One region of the Staphylococcus sp. FW104-15G4D genome, then DNA from elsewhere that is predicted to be linked to it. Evidence: riboswitches for the same ligand, from Rfam matches in the RefSeq annotation. Region 1 holds a riboswitch; each other region holds the start of a gene.
The links. A riboswitch is a leader RNA that binds a small molecule or an ion and turns the genes downstream of it on or off. The one in region 1 is predicted to bind S-adenosylmethionine.
Positions count from the first base shown of each region.

Region 2: linked by a shared signal. The riboswitch ahead of AC3WQX_RS01490 (methionine ABC transporter ATP-binding protein) and the one ahead of metX (homoserine O-acetyltransferase MetX) in region 1 are both predicted to bind S-adenosylmethionine.
Region 3: linked by a shared signal. The riboswitch ahead of metK (methionine adenosyltransferase) and the one ahead of metX (homoserine O-acetyltransferase MetX) in region 1 are both predicted to bind S-adenosylmethionine.
Region 4: linked by a shared signal. The riboswitch ahead of AC3WQX_RS07070 (Na+/H+ antiporter NhaC family protein) and the one ahead of metX (homoserine O-acetyltransferase MetX) in region 1 are both predicted to bind S-adenosylmethionine.

Region 1 is NZ_JBYTCH010000003.1:133,944-138,164, reverse strand. Features, by position in the region: gene AC3WQX_RS10270 (YybS family protein) at 1-793, opposite strand, end outside; gene metX (homoserine O-acetyltransferase MetX) at 947-1,915, opposite strand; SAM riboswitch class I at 1,982-2,082, opposite strand; gene AC3WQX_RS10260 (AzlD domain-containing protein) at 2,208-2,537, opposite strand; gene AC3WQX_RS10255 (AzlC family ABC transporter permease) at 2,534-3,226, opposite strand; gene serS (serine--tRNA ligase) at 3,562-4,221, opposite strand, start outside.
Region 2 is NZ_JBYTCH010000001.1:295,271-299,491, reverse strand. Features, by position in the region: gene AC3WQX_RS01500 (MetQ/NlpA family ABC transporter substrate-binding protein) at 1-490, opposite strand, end outside; gene AC3WQX_RS01495 (methionine ABC transporter permease) at 511-1,206, opposite strand; gene AC3WQX_RS01490 (methionine ABC transporter ATP-binding protein) at 1,199-2,224, opposite strand; SAM riboswitch class I at 2,314-2,416, opposite strand; gene AC3WQX_RS01485 (thioredoxin family protein) at 2,474-2,770, opposite strand; gene AC3WQX_RS01480 (toprim domain-containing protein) at 2,763-3,149, opposite strand; gene gcvH (glycine cleavage system protein GcvH) at 3,443-3,823, opposite strand; gene AC3WQX_RS01470 (arsenate reductase family protein) at 3,995-4,221, opposite strand, start outside.
Region 3 is NZ_JBYTCH010000001.1:1,250,193-1,254,413, reverse strand. Features, by position in the region: gene pckA (phosphoenolpyruvate carboxykinase (ATP)) at 1-1,263, opposite strand, end outside; SAM riboswitch class I at 1,419-1,530, shown strand; gene metK (methionine adenosyltransferase) at 1,639-2,832, shown strand; gene AC3WQX_RS06010 (nuclease-related domain-containing protein) at 2,943-3,851, shown strand; gene AC3WQX_RS06005 (aldo/keto reductase) at 4,007-4,221, shown strand, end outside.
Region 4 is NZ_JBYTCH010000002.1:127,693-131,913, forward strand. Features, by position in the region: gene AC3WQX_RS07060 (MurR/RpiR family transcriptional regulator) at 1-586, shown strand, start outside; gene AC3WQX_RS07065 (SRPBCC family protein) at 649-1,161, opposite strand; gene AC3WQX_RS07070 (Na+/H+ antiporter NhaC family protein) at 1,289-2,590, opposite strand; SAM riboswitch class I at 2,786-2,882, opposite strand; gene AC3WQX_RS07075 (hypothetical protein) at 2,954-3,544, opposite strand; gene AC3WQX_RS07080 (SDR family oxidoreductase) at 3,734-4,221, opposite strand, start outside.

The sequences.
Region 1 (4,221 bases):
CTTTACCGAAGAAATGTATAACGCTTAAACCTTGGATATACATCACTAATGATAACACAACCTCAAAGTTCAAGACGATACTTTGGAATATACTTGGTTGGTTCGCAAACATTACACAAATAAGAACTATAAGATAAATCCATAATAGTACACGATTCATTTGCCATGCGAATAATGGCTTAAAGATCGGAGTTGCGACCTTAAACTTACGTAAGATAGGAAATGTAATAATCAGATTAATTAAGATTAAAAGGAAAATGACTATAATAAGATAACTAGGGAGTTGGACCGTTGATTGTCGGAAACCTTCCTCAAGAATCTGTCTATAGTTAGAATTTAATCCACTTGTTAAGATGGCATCATACATCGCATCTTTAAATGGCTTAATTAATACGGCTGCTTTTGGAATTTTTTCGAATGTTTGTAATAACATGAATCCAATCAATGTTATTAAACTCAATGAAACCGTTGAAACATAAAGAATTCTTTCTTTTGAAGTTCTTTCCTTAAGTAATTGACCGATGATAAAACTTAAAATTAAGATAAGTACCATCATACTTAAGACAAATGTATTACCTAATAACGTTGTCAGAATCACTGTTACTAAAGCGCTAATTCCAAATGATTGTACAGAGCGGTTCCATAGCACGATGCCAGGAATCGTTGCAAATAAACATAAAATTAAGCCGAGAATAGGTAATACATGTGTTACTAAAGCGACTATCAGTAATGAAATAGTTGCAATAATAGTTGCTTTAGGTTGTATTTTTGAAAACACACACGCCACTCCCATACTTTTTGACTATAACTTCTATTTTAACCTCTTTGCCAAAAATTAACAATAAAGCGCTACTTTTAATGACTTCGTCATTAATTAGTAGCACTTATGCTAAAGACATACTTACTTTGCTTAGCCAAAGTTTAGTATGTCTAAATATAGCTGTGTTTATTTCCTTTTAAATTGTTTTAAGTTCAAGAAATGGTAGAGGTTTGGAGCCCAATCGTTAAAGTTTAGAAGGAAGCCGTCATGTCCTACATTATCTGGCACAAAGAAATGGCGATGATATTTAAATCTCTCTCCGACTGCTCTTACTTGATCATCTGGATAAAGTAAATCATCTATAAACCCCATCGTTAGAACTTTTGTATCTAATGATTGATAGACTTCATCAACATCATCTCGTCCTCTATCAATATTGTGACTATCTAAGACGTCGAGCAGTGTTAAATAACATTGTAAATCAAAGTTTTTCTTGAATTTATTTCCTTGATACTGTTGATACGTTACAACTTCATCTGGTGTAAATCGTTGGTCATAACTTTTAGAGGAGCGGTATGTTAAGAAGCCAAGTTGTCGAGCGATACTTAAGCCTTCCTTCCCACCAAGATGAATTGCTTGTCGGGCGATCTCGTTGAAAGCACGACTGTATGATGACGTTTTACCAGTTGCTGCGAGAATAATGGCTTTGTCGATTTGAAATTGATTATTATACAGCAATTCCATTGCTTGCATACCACCTAGACTTGCTCCAATTAGGATGTTTATCTTATCGAAGTCTAGTGCTTTGATACCTTTTTCAATCGCTTTAACAATATCTCGTAATGTAAGATGCTGTGGAAAATTAGGGTCATTAAGTTTGGAACTTGAACCAAAGGGACTACCAATAACGTTGAAAGTTAGAAATTGATAATCATGACGTGGAATATAACCACCATCTATAATTTCACGCCACCATCCATGTTTCTCGTCTGTTCCATAAGTTAAGTGATTACCTGTTAATGCGTGACAAACAACAACTAATGGTTGACCTTTATATCCAACGTGTTCATAGCGTAATTTTAAATTATTAATGGTTTCTCCTGATTCAGTTGTAAATGTCCCTAATTCTAACGTATCTACTCTGTAATTCGTCATCGTTAACGCTACCTCCTCTTACAAAAAAGCTTCCTACTCAAATGAAAAAAGTAGGAAGCTGGTCAGTACTTATCATTCGAGATTCTCGTTGGTTGTAGCACCGTGCTATCATTAGTCGGTTGCTGAAGCATCGTCGGGCCAATTCCCTCAGCTTCTCGAAATAAGATTTGTTGAATTGATTTGTATATTGATGTTGATTAAATTTCAATCTTAAATAGTCGGAATTTTCTAATTAATATAATATTAACTAAAATGGTTTATGACTTCAATACTTTGCTGTCATTTTCAGGAGTTAAAAAATTAAACGTAAACAAGCGATAGTAATAATACCTCCAATTATTGTGATAGTAAGGCTACGTGTGAAAATGGCAAGGAGTACTGTTGGTATAATCGCAATAATATATGACAAATTGAGCGTATATCCAAAGGTGTTATCGTGTTGTTGTATGACGCCATCAATGACAAGTGCGGTAAATAATGTGATAGGAATAAATGAAAGCCATTTAACGACAATTTCAGGTAAATGAACTCTAGATATCATCATAAAGGGAATAATTCGAACGAGTAACGTTACAATTCCACATAAAATAATAAGTATCAGTGTGTGTAAATCTGTTGTCATTTATCCATCACCACCCCTAAGGCTGCAGCGAATGTTGCGGCTATTAATATTGCTACATATGAAGGCATCACTAAACTTAAAAGAAGCATCATTGTGATTACACAGATAATTAAAATTATATATATACGAAATCTTGATTTCTTCACTGACTCAAATTGAGATATACCTAGGAAAATGAACATTGCAGTAATCGCATAGTCTAATCCAAGTGCATTAGGATTAGAAATATATTTGCCGAAAAGGGCGCCGGCCACACACGAAATAGTCCAAAAAAGATATGCTGTGATATTAAGACCATGAAGCCAACGATCATTAATCTTTTCACCTTTAATATATGGCGTAATGGCAACTCCGAAGGTTTCATCGGTTAATAATGTACCGAGACCTACCCTATTCCATAATCCATATTGTTTATAATTAGGCGCCAAAGTCATACTTAATAGAAACATACGTGAGTTAACGATAAGTGTGGTCAACACGATAGCAGATATTGGAGTACCTGTAATCGCTAAAGCGCAAACAATAAATTGTGCGGCACCGGCGTAAATAATGAGACATAATAAAATAATTTCTAAGATACTAAAGTTTTGAGAGGCTGCAACGATACCAAATGATAAACCTACTCCGGCGTATCCAAATAAAGTAGGAATACATTCTTTTACCCCTTGCTTAAATGAAAGATGGGTCATTTGATCAGCCTCCATTCCACTTTCTAAAATAGTAAAATAAGTCTATTATATTTGGAAAAGTTGTTCAATATTTTTAGACTTCGGTTTGTGTGAAGTAAGACAAACCTCATAGTCAAATCGTTGTAACTACAACGATTATAAAATTTCAGAATTTTGTTTCTTCTTTTAGACATCCCTCTCATTTTTGAAGATTTGAAGTTGAATCATTTCTCTTCCCCTACCCTGTTCAACAAAAAAACTGTCGACAAAATCGTTAAGATCTTATCGACAGTTCAAATAATTAATTGAGTCATTCATCGTTGTATTGTAGTAATTATTTAGCCTATTCTAAGTTATTATTTTGTAGGTTTAGAAATTTTAGTTTTTCCACCCATGAATGGAACTAATGCTTCAGGAATTGTGATTGTACCGTCTTCATTTTGATAATTTTCAACGATAGCTGCAAATGTACGACCTACGGCTAAACCACTACCATTTAATGTATGAGCTAATTCTGGTTTAGCTGAGTTATCACGTTTAAAGCGAATGTTAGCACGACGTGCTTGGAAATCAGTACAGTTTGAGCAAGAACTAATTTCTTTATAATCATTGTAGCTTGGTAACCATACCTCTAGGTCATATGTTTTACTAGCGCTGAAGCCAATGTCGCCTGTACATAAGATAACTCGACGATATGGTAATCCTAATTCTTCTAAAATTGATTCAGCATTTTTAGTCATATCTTCTAAAGCATCCCAAGAATCTTCAGGTTTTTCGATACGAACCATTTCAACTTTATCGAATTGGTGTAAACGAATTAATCCTCTTGTATCTCTACCAGCTGAACCCGCTTCACTACGGAAACATGCCGTTTGCCCAGTGAATTTTTCAGGTAACACTCCTGGTTGAATGATTTCATCTCTGTAGAAGTTTGTTAAAGGTACTTCTGCTGTTGGAATTGTGTATAGGCCTTCTTTTTCAACTTTAAATAAATCTTCTTCGAATTTAGGAAGTTG
Region 2 (4,221 bases), on a different contig from region 1:
ATTTAGCGTCTTCAATCTTAACGCCTTTTTTAAGTTTAATTAAGCCTTCATCCACAAAGAATTTTAAGAAACGTCCTTGTTCAGCAGGATTATTTGAAACGTAGACCGTTGCACCTTTAGGTAAATCTTTCAAACTTTTATATTTTTTAGAGTAAACTGCCATAGGTTCTAATTCTACATCTCCAGCAGATTCAATTTTGTATCCTTTTTCTTTACTTTCAGTTTTCAAGTATGGTGTATGTTGGAAGAAGTTTGCGTCGATTTCACCTTTATCTAATAATTTATTAGGTGTAGTGTAATCGTTAATTGTTTTAATCTTTAAGTCATAACCTTTTTTCTCAAGTAATGGTTTAGCTTTTTCTAAAATTTCAGCGTGAGGGGCTGGTGAAGCACCTACTGTGATTGTTTTCTCTTTGTCACCACCGCCACCACAAGCAGCTAAAGCAACTGTTAATGCCAAAACTAAAATAATACCTAAAATTTTTTTCATTGAACGTTTTCCCCTTTTCTTTAGCGTTTATCAATTTTATTTGTAAGCCAATCCCCAAGGAATTGAATTATAAATACAATAATTAAAATGAATACAGTAGAAACTAATATGACATCATTTTGATTCCTAGTAAATCCTGTTAAGTATGCTAAGTTACCTAAACCACCTGCCCCGATTACACCTGCTATGGCAGTTGAACCAACTAAAGCAATAGCGGTTACAGTAATACCTGAGACTAAAGCTGGCATCGCTTCAGGAAGTAGTACTTTGCGTACAACAGTCCATGTGTTAGCTCCCATTGACCAAGCCGCTTCAATTACACCTTTATCAATTTCTTTAAATGCAATTTCTACTAAACGAGCATAGAATGGAGCTGCACCAATTATAAGTGCAGGTAATGCTCCTGTCGGTCCACTAATAGTACCTAAGATGACACTCGTAAATGGTATGAGTAATAAAATTAAAATAATGAACGGAATGGCTCTAAATAAGTTCACTATAAATGAGACAATTGTATAGAAAATTCGAGCTGCTGGTGAATGACTCTTCGCAGATAGGAAAAGTAACACACCTAAAATCAAACCAAATATAAAGGCGAAAATAGTAGAAACAATTGTCATATACAGCGTTTCTAAAATAGCTTGCCATACATCTGGCCATTGAACATTAGGCATTGTAAACATTTCATGAAAAATTTCGCCATAAGACTTACCCATGTCTCAACACCTCCACATTCACATGTTGCTCATGAAGATCATTTTTAAAATGTTCAAAGCTATCATTATTAATGTGTGGAATATGAATCACTAAGAATCCTATAGAACCATTTCTAGTATTCTTGATGTCAGCTTCCAGAATATTAACGTCAATATTATGTGTTTTCGTGATATACGAAACAATAGGTTCAGTTGCATTATCACCAGTAAAGTTCAATCTCACTATGTAAGAATCACTCGCTAATGGTTCTAATTCATCTAAAGAATCTTCAAAATCATCATTTAAATCGTCTTTAACAAAGCGTTTTGTAACCGCGTGTTGAGGACTCTCAAACACTTCACTTACTTTACCTTGCTCTATTACTTTACCGCTTTCCATTACAGCAACTTCATCACATATACGTCTAATTACGTGCATTTCATGAGTAATTAAAACGATAGTAAGATTTTGCTGTTCTCTTACTTTAAGTAATAGGTCCAAAATTTCGTCAGTTGTTTGAGGGTCTAAAGCACTTGTAGCTTCATCACAAAGTAAAACATCAGGATCATTTGCTAATGCTCTAGCAATACCTACTCTTTGTTTTTGTCCCCCAGATAACTCTGATGGATAAGCACTTTCTCGTCCTTTCAAACCTACCAATTCTACTAATTCGAGTGCTTTTTGCTTCGCTTTACCACTTGGGACTCCTGCGATTTCAAGTGGAAATGTGATATTTTTTAAAACGGTTCTTGACCATAATAAGTTGAAATGTTGGAAAATCATACTTACTTTTTGTCGTTTTTTTCGTAGCTCTGATTTAGATAATTTACTAATATTGTCCCCGTCAATTATTACATCTCCTGAAGTTGGAGATTCCAAGTTGTTGAACATTCTAATTAGTGTACTTTTACCAGCACCAGAGAAACCAATAACGCCAAAAATTGAGCCTGATTCAATATTTAAATCAACGTGATCAACTGCAAGAACATCTTTGTTCTTAGTATGATATCGTTTAACTATTTGATTTAACTCAATCACGTTAATAGCCTCCTTAAATTGCATATATAAATTAAAAAATGCTTTCTCAACTTATAGAGAGTTGAGAAAGCATTCTAAAAATCTTCTTTCTCTCATCTTCTAAAGTTGAACTTTATGTGAATTGGCACCATTTCTATATCAGACGGTTGCCGGGCTTCATAGGGCACATCCCTCCACCTCTCTCGATAAGAGTTGTCGCATCATTTAATTTGTATTAATCCTACCATCGTACTAGAGTTTCGTCAATAATTATTTTAAATTTTCTAACAAATAAGGAACTGATTGAAATGCATAGATTCTATTTTCTTCTTTGTCCTTATTCATTACCAATAGAACAGGAACTGACATTATTTCTTTTTCTTTACTAAAATCCGGATGAAAATTTAAATCTACCTTCTTAATAGGCAGCTGTAATATATCATTAGCAATATCTAACATTCTTTCTGAGACTTTACATGTCCCACACATAGGTGTATATCCAAAAATAAGATGTTTATCTTCATTATAGTTTTCTGTTATATCTTCGAGATCGATTGTACTACTCATTAACTAAAACTAACCTTTCAGTGTTTAAATTAGGCATTAGATTCTTCTCTTTTCGCACTGCGAATCCGTATCTATTTAAAACATTAGCTAAATAGTTTTTAGGACATTTAGCTACTTCACAATATGTTTTATCAACATATATATGTTCACTTTCGCTTAAATATCGCTTAAACCATTTTCTAATTTTTTCTCCTTCATCATCAGAATCTGCAAGAACATAAACTTGTTTGCCATAAAGTGATTCTATCATATCATCGATTTTATCTATACTCATGGTCCCATGGGTACAAATAATACTTACTGGTTCTGCAATAACTTGTTGCACTCGTTTCTTATCCGACTTACCTTCAACAATGATAACTTTATTCACAATAGTCATGTCAATCCACCTTCTAAGAGTCGATAGTTAACTGTCACTTACATCATTCACAGAATCCTCAAAAACTAAACATTTTTAGAAACACTTAGCATTTTTAATGCTTAGTGTTTCTTATGCATGAGCTTTAGCTCAGGCGTTCCTTTTCTTCACTTATCACTTTAGTGGTTAGTGTTTCTTATGCATGAGCGTCAGTTCAGACGTTCCTCTTTTCCACTTAGCATTTTTAATGCTAAGTGTTTCTAAGGTAATCTAAAAAAACTCCTTGATTATATTAATCGAGGAGTTTAAACATACTATTCACCAATCATCTCAGAATATTGCTCTGCTGATAATAATTGATCTAATTGACTTTGATCACTAATCTCTACTTTTACCATCCATGCTTTTTCATATGGTGATTCGTTAACAAATTCAGGACTATCTTCTAATTCGTCGTTAACTTCGACGATTTTACCTGAGATAGGCGCATATAATTCTGATACAGTTTTAACTGATTCAACACTACCAAAAGTATCGCCTTCATTTAAATCTTCATCTGTTTCAGGTAATTCAACAAATACGATATCACCTAATTCATTTTGAGCATATTCTGTGATACCAATAGTAGCTACATTATCTTCTACTTTAACCCATTCATGTTCTTTAGAATATTTAAATTCGCTCGGTACTGCCACGAGAATCCCCTCCTAATTATTAATTACATTTTAATGATGCCACACTGATATTGTTCAATCAACTAATATCTAAAAGATTTAATATGATAAAATTCGTGTTTATTTATGTAAAATATCATATTCGCATCATTTCAGTTTTTAATGTTCACTTTTAAAATAAATATTTAAATACTATAACCAAGTATCTTTATACTGATCTTCTTTAAATCCTAAAGTGATTTTTTCTCCAGAGATAGCTAATGGACGTTTTACCAACATTCCATCAGATGCTAATAAATCTAATTTTTCATCATCTGACATGTCTTTAAGTTTATCTTTCAAATTAAGTTCACGATATTTAGCGCCATGAGTGTTAAATAATTTATTTACTTCAACACCTGTTTTTTCAATGATATCTT
Region 3 (4,221 bases), on a different contig from region 1:
AACATCATGTTTATCGATTAATTCACCTAATAAATCAGCGTAAACAGTTGGATTTAATGGTAAGAATGGTGCTCCAAAACATGTTGAGAACGATGGTTCAGGCTCAGTTACTCCACGTTCTGTACCGGCTAACTTAGAAGTGAATCCACTTAAGAAATGATACATTGCTTGATCTTTGGTTAGTTTGGAAATAGGAGGGATCACACCAAAGGCATCAGCAGTTAAGAAAATAATTGTATTAGGATGAGCTGCTTTTGAAGGCAACACGATATTATCAATATGTTCGATAGGGTAAGCAGCACGAGTGTTTTCAGTGAATTTATTGTCATCGAAGTCTACTGTACCATCCTCTTTTACGACTGTGTTCTCTAGTATAGTGCCGTATTTAATTGCATCATAAATTTGAGGTTCTTTTTCTTTAGAGAGGTTGATTGCTTTGGCATAGCATCCACCTTCAATGTTAAATACACCATTTTTGTTCCAGCCATGTTCATCATCCCCAATAAGTTTTCGTTCTGGATCAGCTGAAAGGGTTGTTTTACCAGTGCCTGATAGTCCAAAGAATAAAGCGACATCACCTTTTTCACCTACATTAGCTGAACAATGCATGCTCATGATATCTTGCATTGGTAAAAGATAATTCATTACTGAGAAAATACCTTTTTTCATTTCTCCAGCATATTCAGTGCCACCAATTAAAATGACTTTGTGCTTGAAAGAAATGATGACAAATGTTTCTGATTTAGTGCCATCTACTTCTGGATCAGCTTTAAAGTGAGGTGCTGATACAATTGTGAAATTAGGTTTGATATTTTTAGCTTCATCTTTAGATTCTGGACGAATAAACATATTGTGCGCGAATAAATTATGCCAAGCCAATTCATTAATCACAGTTAATTTTAAACGTGAATCTTTGTCGCTTCCTGCATAACCATTAAATACGTATAATTCATCTTTTTTACCTAAATAATCTAGAACTTTATTATAAAGTTTTAAAAAAGTTTCCTCATCAATAGGTTGGTTAATGTCTCCCCAATCGACATTATCTCTATAAGAAGGTTCAGTTACGATAAATTTATCTTTAGGTGAGCGCCCCGTATATTTCCCAGTACTTGCATTCACTGCACCTAATTCAGTTAATTTCCCTTCATTATTATCTAAAATTTTATTGTATAGCTGAGTTGTTGAGAGTTGAAATTGTGTTGATGGTTTCTCTAGTAAATTTTTTATTTTTATTGTTTCTGTGTATGTGTCTACTGACATACTCAATCCCTCCAAAGCAATAGTAGTTATGTAAGCCTTTACATTTAAATAGTATAACACATTAATTTTATTAATCCACCGTTAACATAAGCATTTAACGAAAATCATAAATTGACATTGAACCTTGAATTCGGTACTATTATTCTTAACGGATTCTCTTATCCTGAGTGGTGGAGGGACATGGACCCAATGAAACCCAGCAACCTCTTTTATGATAAAGAAAGGTGCCAAACCGTTTGCAGACATATATCGTCTGAACGATAAGAGCGAATGGACGTTTAAGGGCCTTCTCTCTATCTTGATAGTGATGAAGGCTCTTTTATTTAGCTCTCAAATAAAAGAGAATTTTCGTAATTTATATTAAAGGAGCAAAACATGACTTATAATAAACGATTATTTACTTCAGAATCAGTAACTGAAGGTCATCCCGATAAAATTGCAGATCAGGTATCTGATGCAATTCTAGACGAAATTTTAAAAGACGACCCAAATGCGCGTGTCGCATGTGAGACAACAGTAACGACTGGTATGGCGCTTATTTCTGGTGAAATTTCAACATCAACGTATGTTGATATACCTAAAGTAGTGCGTGAGACAATTAAAAATATTGGTTATACAAGAGCGAAATATGGTTATGATTTCCAAACTATGGCAGTTTTAACCGCTATTGATGAACAATCTCCAGACATCGCACAAGGTGTTGATAAAGCGCTAGAATACCGTAATGAAATTTCAGAAGAAGAAATAGAAGCGACTGGTGCAGGAGATCAAGGGTTAATGTTTGGGTATGCCACTAATGAAACAGATACGTATATGCCATTACCAATTTTCTTATCACATCAACTTGCTAAACGTTTATCTGATGTGCGTAAAGATGAAATTTTAGATTATTTACGTCCTGATGGAAAAGTACAAGTAACAGTTGAATATGATGAGAACGATCAACCTAAACGTATAGATACAATTGTTGTATCTACTCAACATGCTGAAGATGTTGAATTGGAACAAATTGAAGCAGATATTAAAAAACATGTCATTTACCCTACAGTATCAGATGATTTATTAGATGCTGATACTAAATTCTTTATTAACCCTACAGGTCGTTTTGTTATCGGAGGACCACAAGGGGATGCAGGATTAACTGGGCGTAAAATCATTGTTGATACTTACGGCGGTTATGCACGTCATGGTGGCGGTTGCTTCAGTGGTAAAGACCCAACTAAAGTTGATCGCTCAGCTGCTTATGCTGCACGTTATGTTGCTAAAAATATAGTAGCCGCGGAGTTAGCTGATCAATGTGAAGTGCAATTAGCCTATGCCATTGGTGTGGCTGAGCCAGTATCTATTTCAATTGATACTTTTGGTACTGGTAAAGTTTCAGAAGCTAAACTAGTTGAAGCGGTTAGAAATAATTTTGACTTAAGACCAGCTGGAATCATTAAAATGTTAGATTTAAAACATCCTATTTACAAACAAACTGCTGCATACGGTCATTTTGGCCGTACTGATGTTTTACTTCCTTGGGAAAAATTAGACAAAGTTAATTTACTTAAAGATGCGGTCGAATGATAACCATAGCTTTCAAAATTAAGAGAAATAAATATTAATTAAATGTCGAAAAATTGATTTTTTTCTATTATAATGAGAGTTATTGAAATGGTTAAAGGAGCGTTGTTGTGATGAGTTTATCTTCACCGATAGTTATAGGCTTAATCGTTGCAATTATTGTGGCAATTCTTTTCTTTATTCTCTTTTTAGTAGCGAATCACAGTAAAAAGAAAATTAAAAACCAAACAGAAGCCCAATATAAAGAAAAAGAGCAACATATGAAAGAATCTCATGAAGAAGCCTTAGAAAAAGAAAGAGTTGAAAATAAAAAGGCTGTCACAAAACAAAAAGAAGATTTTGATGCGACAGTAAGCAGTAAAGATAGAGAAATTGATGCATTAAAACTATTTTCTAAAAATCATAGTGAATATGTAACAGATATGAGATTGATTGGTATTCGTGAACGTCTTGTTAATGAGAAGAGAATTCGTCCTGAAGATATGCACATTATGGCAAATATCTTCCTACCAAGTAATGAATTTAATAATATCGAACGCATCAGTCATCTTGTTTTAACTAGAACTGGTTTATATATCATTGATTCTCAACTTTTAAAAGGTCATGTGTATAATGGTATTAGTGGTGCTCAGTTCAAAGAGTTACCAACAATGTCTCAAGTATTCCAAACACTTGATTTAGATGAATCTACACCTCAAACATTAGTATTAGATCAAAATGAAGATCAACAATCTTTATCATTTGTTAATTATTCTGAGAAGATTAAACATATTCAAAATCTTGCAGGTGATTTACAAAGTGAATTAAACACTAAATATACACCAACTTCAATTTTGTATTTTAATCCTAAAAATGATGGAGATGTTACAATTTCTAATTATAATCAGGCTTCTAATGTTAAGGTTCTAGTTGGGCCTGAACAACTCGATGAATTCTTTAATAAATTTGTATTCCATGGACGTATTCAATATAACGTGGACGAGTTACAAACTATTATGGATAAAATAGAGTCTTTTAATTAATTAATACAAACGTAAGAAAATGATTTTCTTACGTTTGTATTTTTTTATTTGAACAGGGTATAGAAATCTGAAGAGAGAAAATCATATTAATATTTTTACAGTTAGATTGAATCGTAATATGATAGACACTAAAGCATAGATGAGGAGTGAATATGATGGAAACAGTTCAATTTTATAATGGTAGAGAGATGCCTAAAGTAGGTTTGGGGACATATAGAGTTGAGAATAGTGATCAATGTAAAGATGCTGTTAAACATGCTATTGAAAATGGTTATAGAAGTATAGATACAGCCAAAATATATGGTAATGAAGAAATGGTTGGTCAAGGGATAAAAGAAGGACTAGCTTCTACAGGTTTACAACGTGACGA
Region 4 (4,221 bases), on a different contig from region 1:
ATTTGATGGCTACAGTGATTTTAAATCATTTTTGAAATTTGAAAATGAAAAAAAGAATCAGCTTCCTTCTGATTCAATGGAACAATTTAAACAAGAAATAGCAAATACCTTTAGTTATTTAGATCGCATTGATTATCAATTATTAACGAATAAAATGCATGAAGCCACTACGATTTATCTTTACGGAACAGGACGCGCTCAAATGAATGTGGCTGAAGAAGCACAACGTATTTTACTTACAATGCATAAAAACATTATAATCCTACATGATGTTCATGAATTAAAAATGGTGTTAAATAAAACTGTTCCAGAGGATTTATTCTTTATTATTTCATTATCTGGCGAGACATATCAATTGACCGAAGTTACACAGCTTCTTCAATTAAGACAGAAATATTTTATCTCAGTAACAACGATGAAAGATAACTCACTCGCTCAACAAGCAAACTATAATATATATGTTTCAAGTAATACATTTTATTTAAATGACGGTACCGATTATTCAAGCTTTATTAGTTACCATATCTTTTTTGAAACACTTTTAAGAAAATATAATGAACGTAAAGAAAAAAATGAATTATTATAAATAAAATCGCAAGCATTATTTGTAACACCTAGGGGCTACTCATTTAATGCTTGCGATTGTTTTTAATTATGCTGTTGTTCTTCTAGTTCTTCTAATATATGTTGCATTTGATCAATCATTAATTCAAAACCATGCGCAGTTGAATCATGATATTCTTTCTTCTTCTGTTTGTACTCCAACGCAGTTAAACGTCTTTCCTTTTCAACTAATGAGCGGTAGTAAAACAACATTTGAGTACCACCATTTTCACGTTCAAAGAATTCTACTTCTATGACATCCTCTTCGGCGCTTAAACCAGGCATACCTATTGTCATTTTAATGTATTCATCCATTACAAGCTCTTCGTATTTACCTTCGATAACATTTTGCTTCCCATTTCTACTATCTACTATACGATATGTACCGCCTTCTTGGACATCCGCTTCAAAAGTCTTATTTGTACGTGGTGTTGTCATGAACCATTGTTTAAGAATCTCCACTTTTGTCCATGCTTCATAAACAACTTCTGGAGTAAATTTTAGTAAACGTTCGATGTCGATTTCTACGTGTTCATTCTCTACATTATATTTTGCCACTCTCTTTCACCTACTTTCACTCTTATTTCTATTTTAACGTATTTAAGCTATGTCACAAACTCTGAAAGCTCTGAAAAAGTTAAAAGGAAGCTAAAATCTAAATGAGTAGCTTCCTTTTAATTTATATTTATTTTTGAGGTTTATCTTTTAAACGAGGGACTCTCAAAATAATAGCCACTAAACCACAGATTCCTAATAAAATTGGATAGATACTATAAGGAACAAGTAAGAATGGAGAAATACCAGCAACACCAGCTGCTGAAATAACTTGAGGACTATATGGGAGTAACCCTTGGAAACATCCTCCGAATATATCTAATATACTAGCTGACTTGCGCGGATCGACATCATACTCATCAGCAATATTCTTGGCTAAAGGTCCTGCCATAATAATAGAAATTGTATTATTAGCAGTAGATATATCCGCGGCACTTACTAAACTGGCAATACCTAATTCTGCACCACGTTTAGATTTAACTCTAGCACGTACAAACTGTAGTAACCAATCTATGCCACCATTATGTTGAATGATACCTACAAGGCCACCAATCAGTAATGCTATCATTGCAATATCTTCCATTCCAATTATACCTTTAGATACGGCACTGAGAAGTCCTTTCCAACCAAAGGAACCATCAATTAATCCTATTAAACCTGCTAAGGCTGTACCACCAATGAGTACAATGATGACGTTTACACCTACAAGTGCGAGTATCAGTACTAATAAATATGGAATAACTTTAATTAAGTTATAATCATAACTTTTGGCATGATCGATTGAAATACCATTCGTTAAGAAAAATAAAATTATAATCGTTAAAATAGCACCTGGTAAAACGATTTTAAAATTAACTCTAAACTTGTCATTCATCTTAGTCTTTTGAGTTCTTACTGCAGCAATGGTAGTGTCCGAAATCATTGACAGATTATCACCAAACATTGCACCACCGACTACCGTAGCCATAGCTAAAGCTGCGGGCACATGTGTTGCTTGTGCGAATCCAAATCCTACTGGGGCTATCGCTGCAACAGTCCCAACTGATGTCCCCATCGAAATAGACACGAACATACAAATAACAAATAGGCCTACAATGATTAAATTTTGAGGAATCAATGATAAACCTAAATTAACAGTAGATGTAACACCACCCATTTTTTCAGCAGTAGTTGAAAACGCACCTGCCAAGATAAAAATTAACATCATCAAGATAATGTTCGAATGTCCAGCACCTTTAGTAAATACTTCTACCTTCTTGGCAAAAGATTCTTTTCTATTCATAAGTAAGGCAACGATTACTGTTATTGTAATTGCAACATTTAAAGGCATAGTTGTAAAATCTCCTGAAATAATTCCTACACCTAAAAAGAGTAATACAAATAGGAGTAATGGGAGCAGGGCCCACGCGTTACCTTTCTTTACTTTCTCCATAAATTTGACCTACTTTCCATAAAAATAGGAGCGAAACAGAAATTTCATTCTCAATGAATCATTTCTTCATTCCGCTCCGGTAAGTGACTTTATTTGAAAACTAACCCAAGTGTGTATCAATAGAGTCAACTCATACCAACAAGTGATTAAAAGATATGTTATTTCACCATTTATACTCTGTTGGCATAGCATTTCAGCTTATCTTCTAACCTTAGCGGTTACTGGAATTGGCACATGATAAAATGTTGCCGAAGCTTCCTAGGGCCAGTCCCTCCACTTCTCTCGATAAGTTATTCGAATTGTGTCTAACGTTACAAGATAATTATAGACACGTCAATACATAAAGTTTATTGTATTTTAAAATTATTCTTCAATCTGTGTAGTGAAAAATTTCTCATAAATCGTGATTGCTAAAGCAACAATAATCAATAACACAATAGCTACACCAAAAACAATCCACCATTTCAAATAAAGACTTATAAATATGAGTAAAATGCTTATAATTGTTGAACATAAAGATACCCTTTTGAAAATTTTTTCAGTTCTAACCGATACAATTTTATATTCACTCATTTCGTCGCCATGAAGAAATTTACCATTTTTTGCTTCACTAATTTTAAGCTTCACTTCAAGGACGTAAGCAATACTTCCAGAACAAATAATGATTAGTAGCATCGTAACATTTGAAAAAGGTTGTGTAATAACCCAACTGAACATTCCAAAATAAGCAAGTGCAGAAACAATTGCTAAAATATAATCAATCACAGGATTAAACCAAGTTATACCTTTTTTTACATTCTCGTTAACTAAATAAACATTAACTGCAGAAATATATGTACAAATAATCACAGCTATAGCTAATATTACTATTAGATTATGATGGCACAATATTAGTGACGGTAAAGCTAAAGCAATTAAGATATTAGGTAACCATCTGATTAAAAAATTCTTCATTTTATAATCACCTTTATTCTATATTTCACCAATCACATACATCTTACATGAAAGCTTCAACTATTATCAAATCACCATTTAATATGGTGAAAACTTTCTACTCTCACACTAAAAAATGGGAACTCAGTCGAGTCCCCATCACCTTAAAATAATCAATATATAATTTACATATTAAAAGTAAATCAATTGTTAGTCGATTTGCGTACCACCTGTTACACCAAAGACTTGGCCAGTAGTATAACTTGAATCTTCTGAAGCAAGTAAAACGTAAGTACCTGATAATTCAACTGGTTGACCGGCACGACCCAGTGGCGTTTGTTGTCCAAATGTAGGAATTGCACTTTGAGGTTGACCTCCAGTAATTTGAAGCGGTGACCAGAATGGCCCAGGAGCAACACAATTCACTCGAATACCTTTCGCACCAAGTTCTTCAGAGAAACTTTTCGTTAATGAAATAATTGCTGCTTTAGAAGCTGCGTAATCATGTAAAATTGGACTCGGATTATATCCTTGAACGGAAGACGTCGTCGTAATTGATGAGCCAGGTTTTAAATATTCTAACGCTTTTTGAACTGTCCAGAATACTGGATATACATTCGTTTCAAACGTCTCTGCGAAAGCTTCAGTATTAAATCCGTGAATATCATCATGATATTGTTGGTGGCCGGCAACTAACG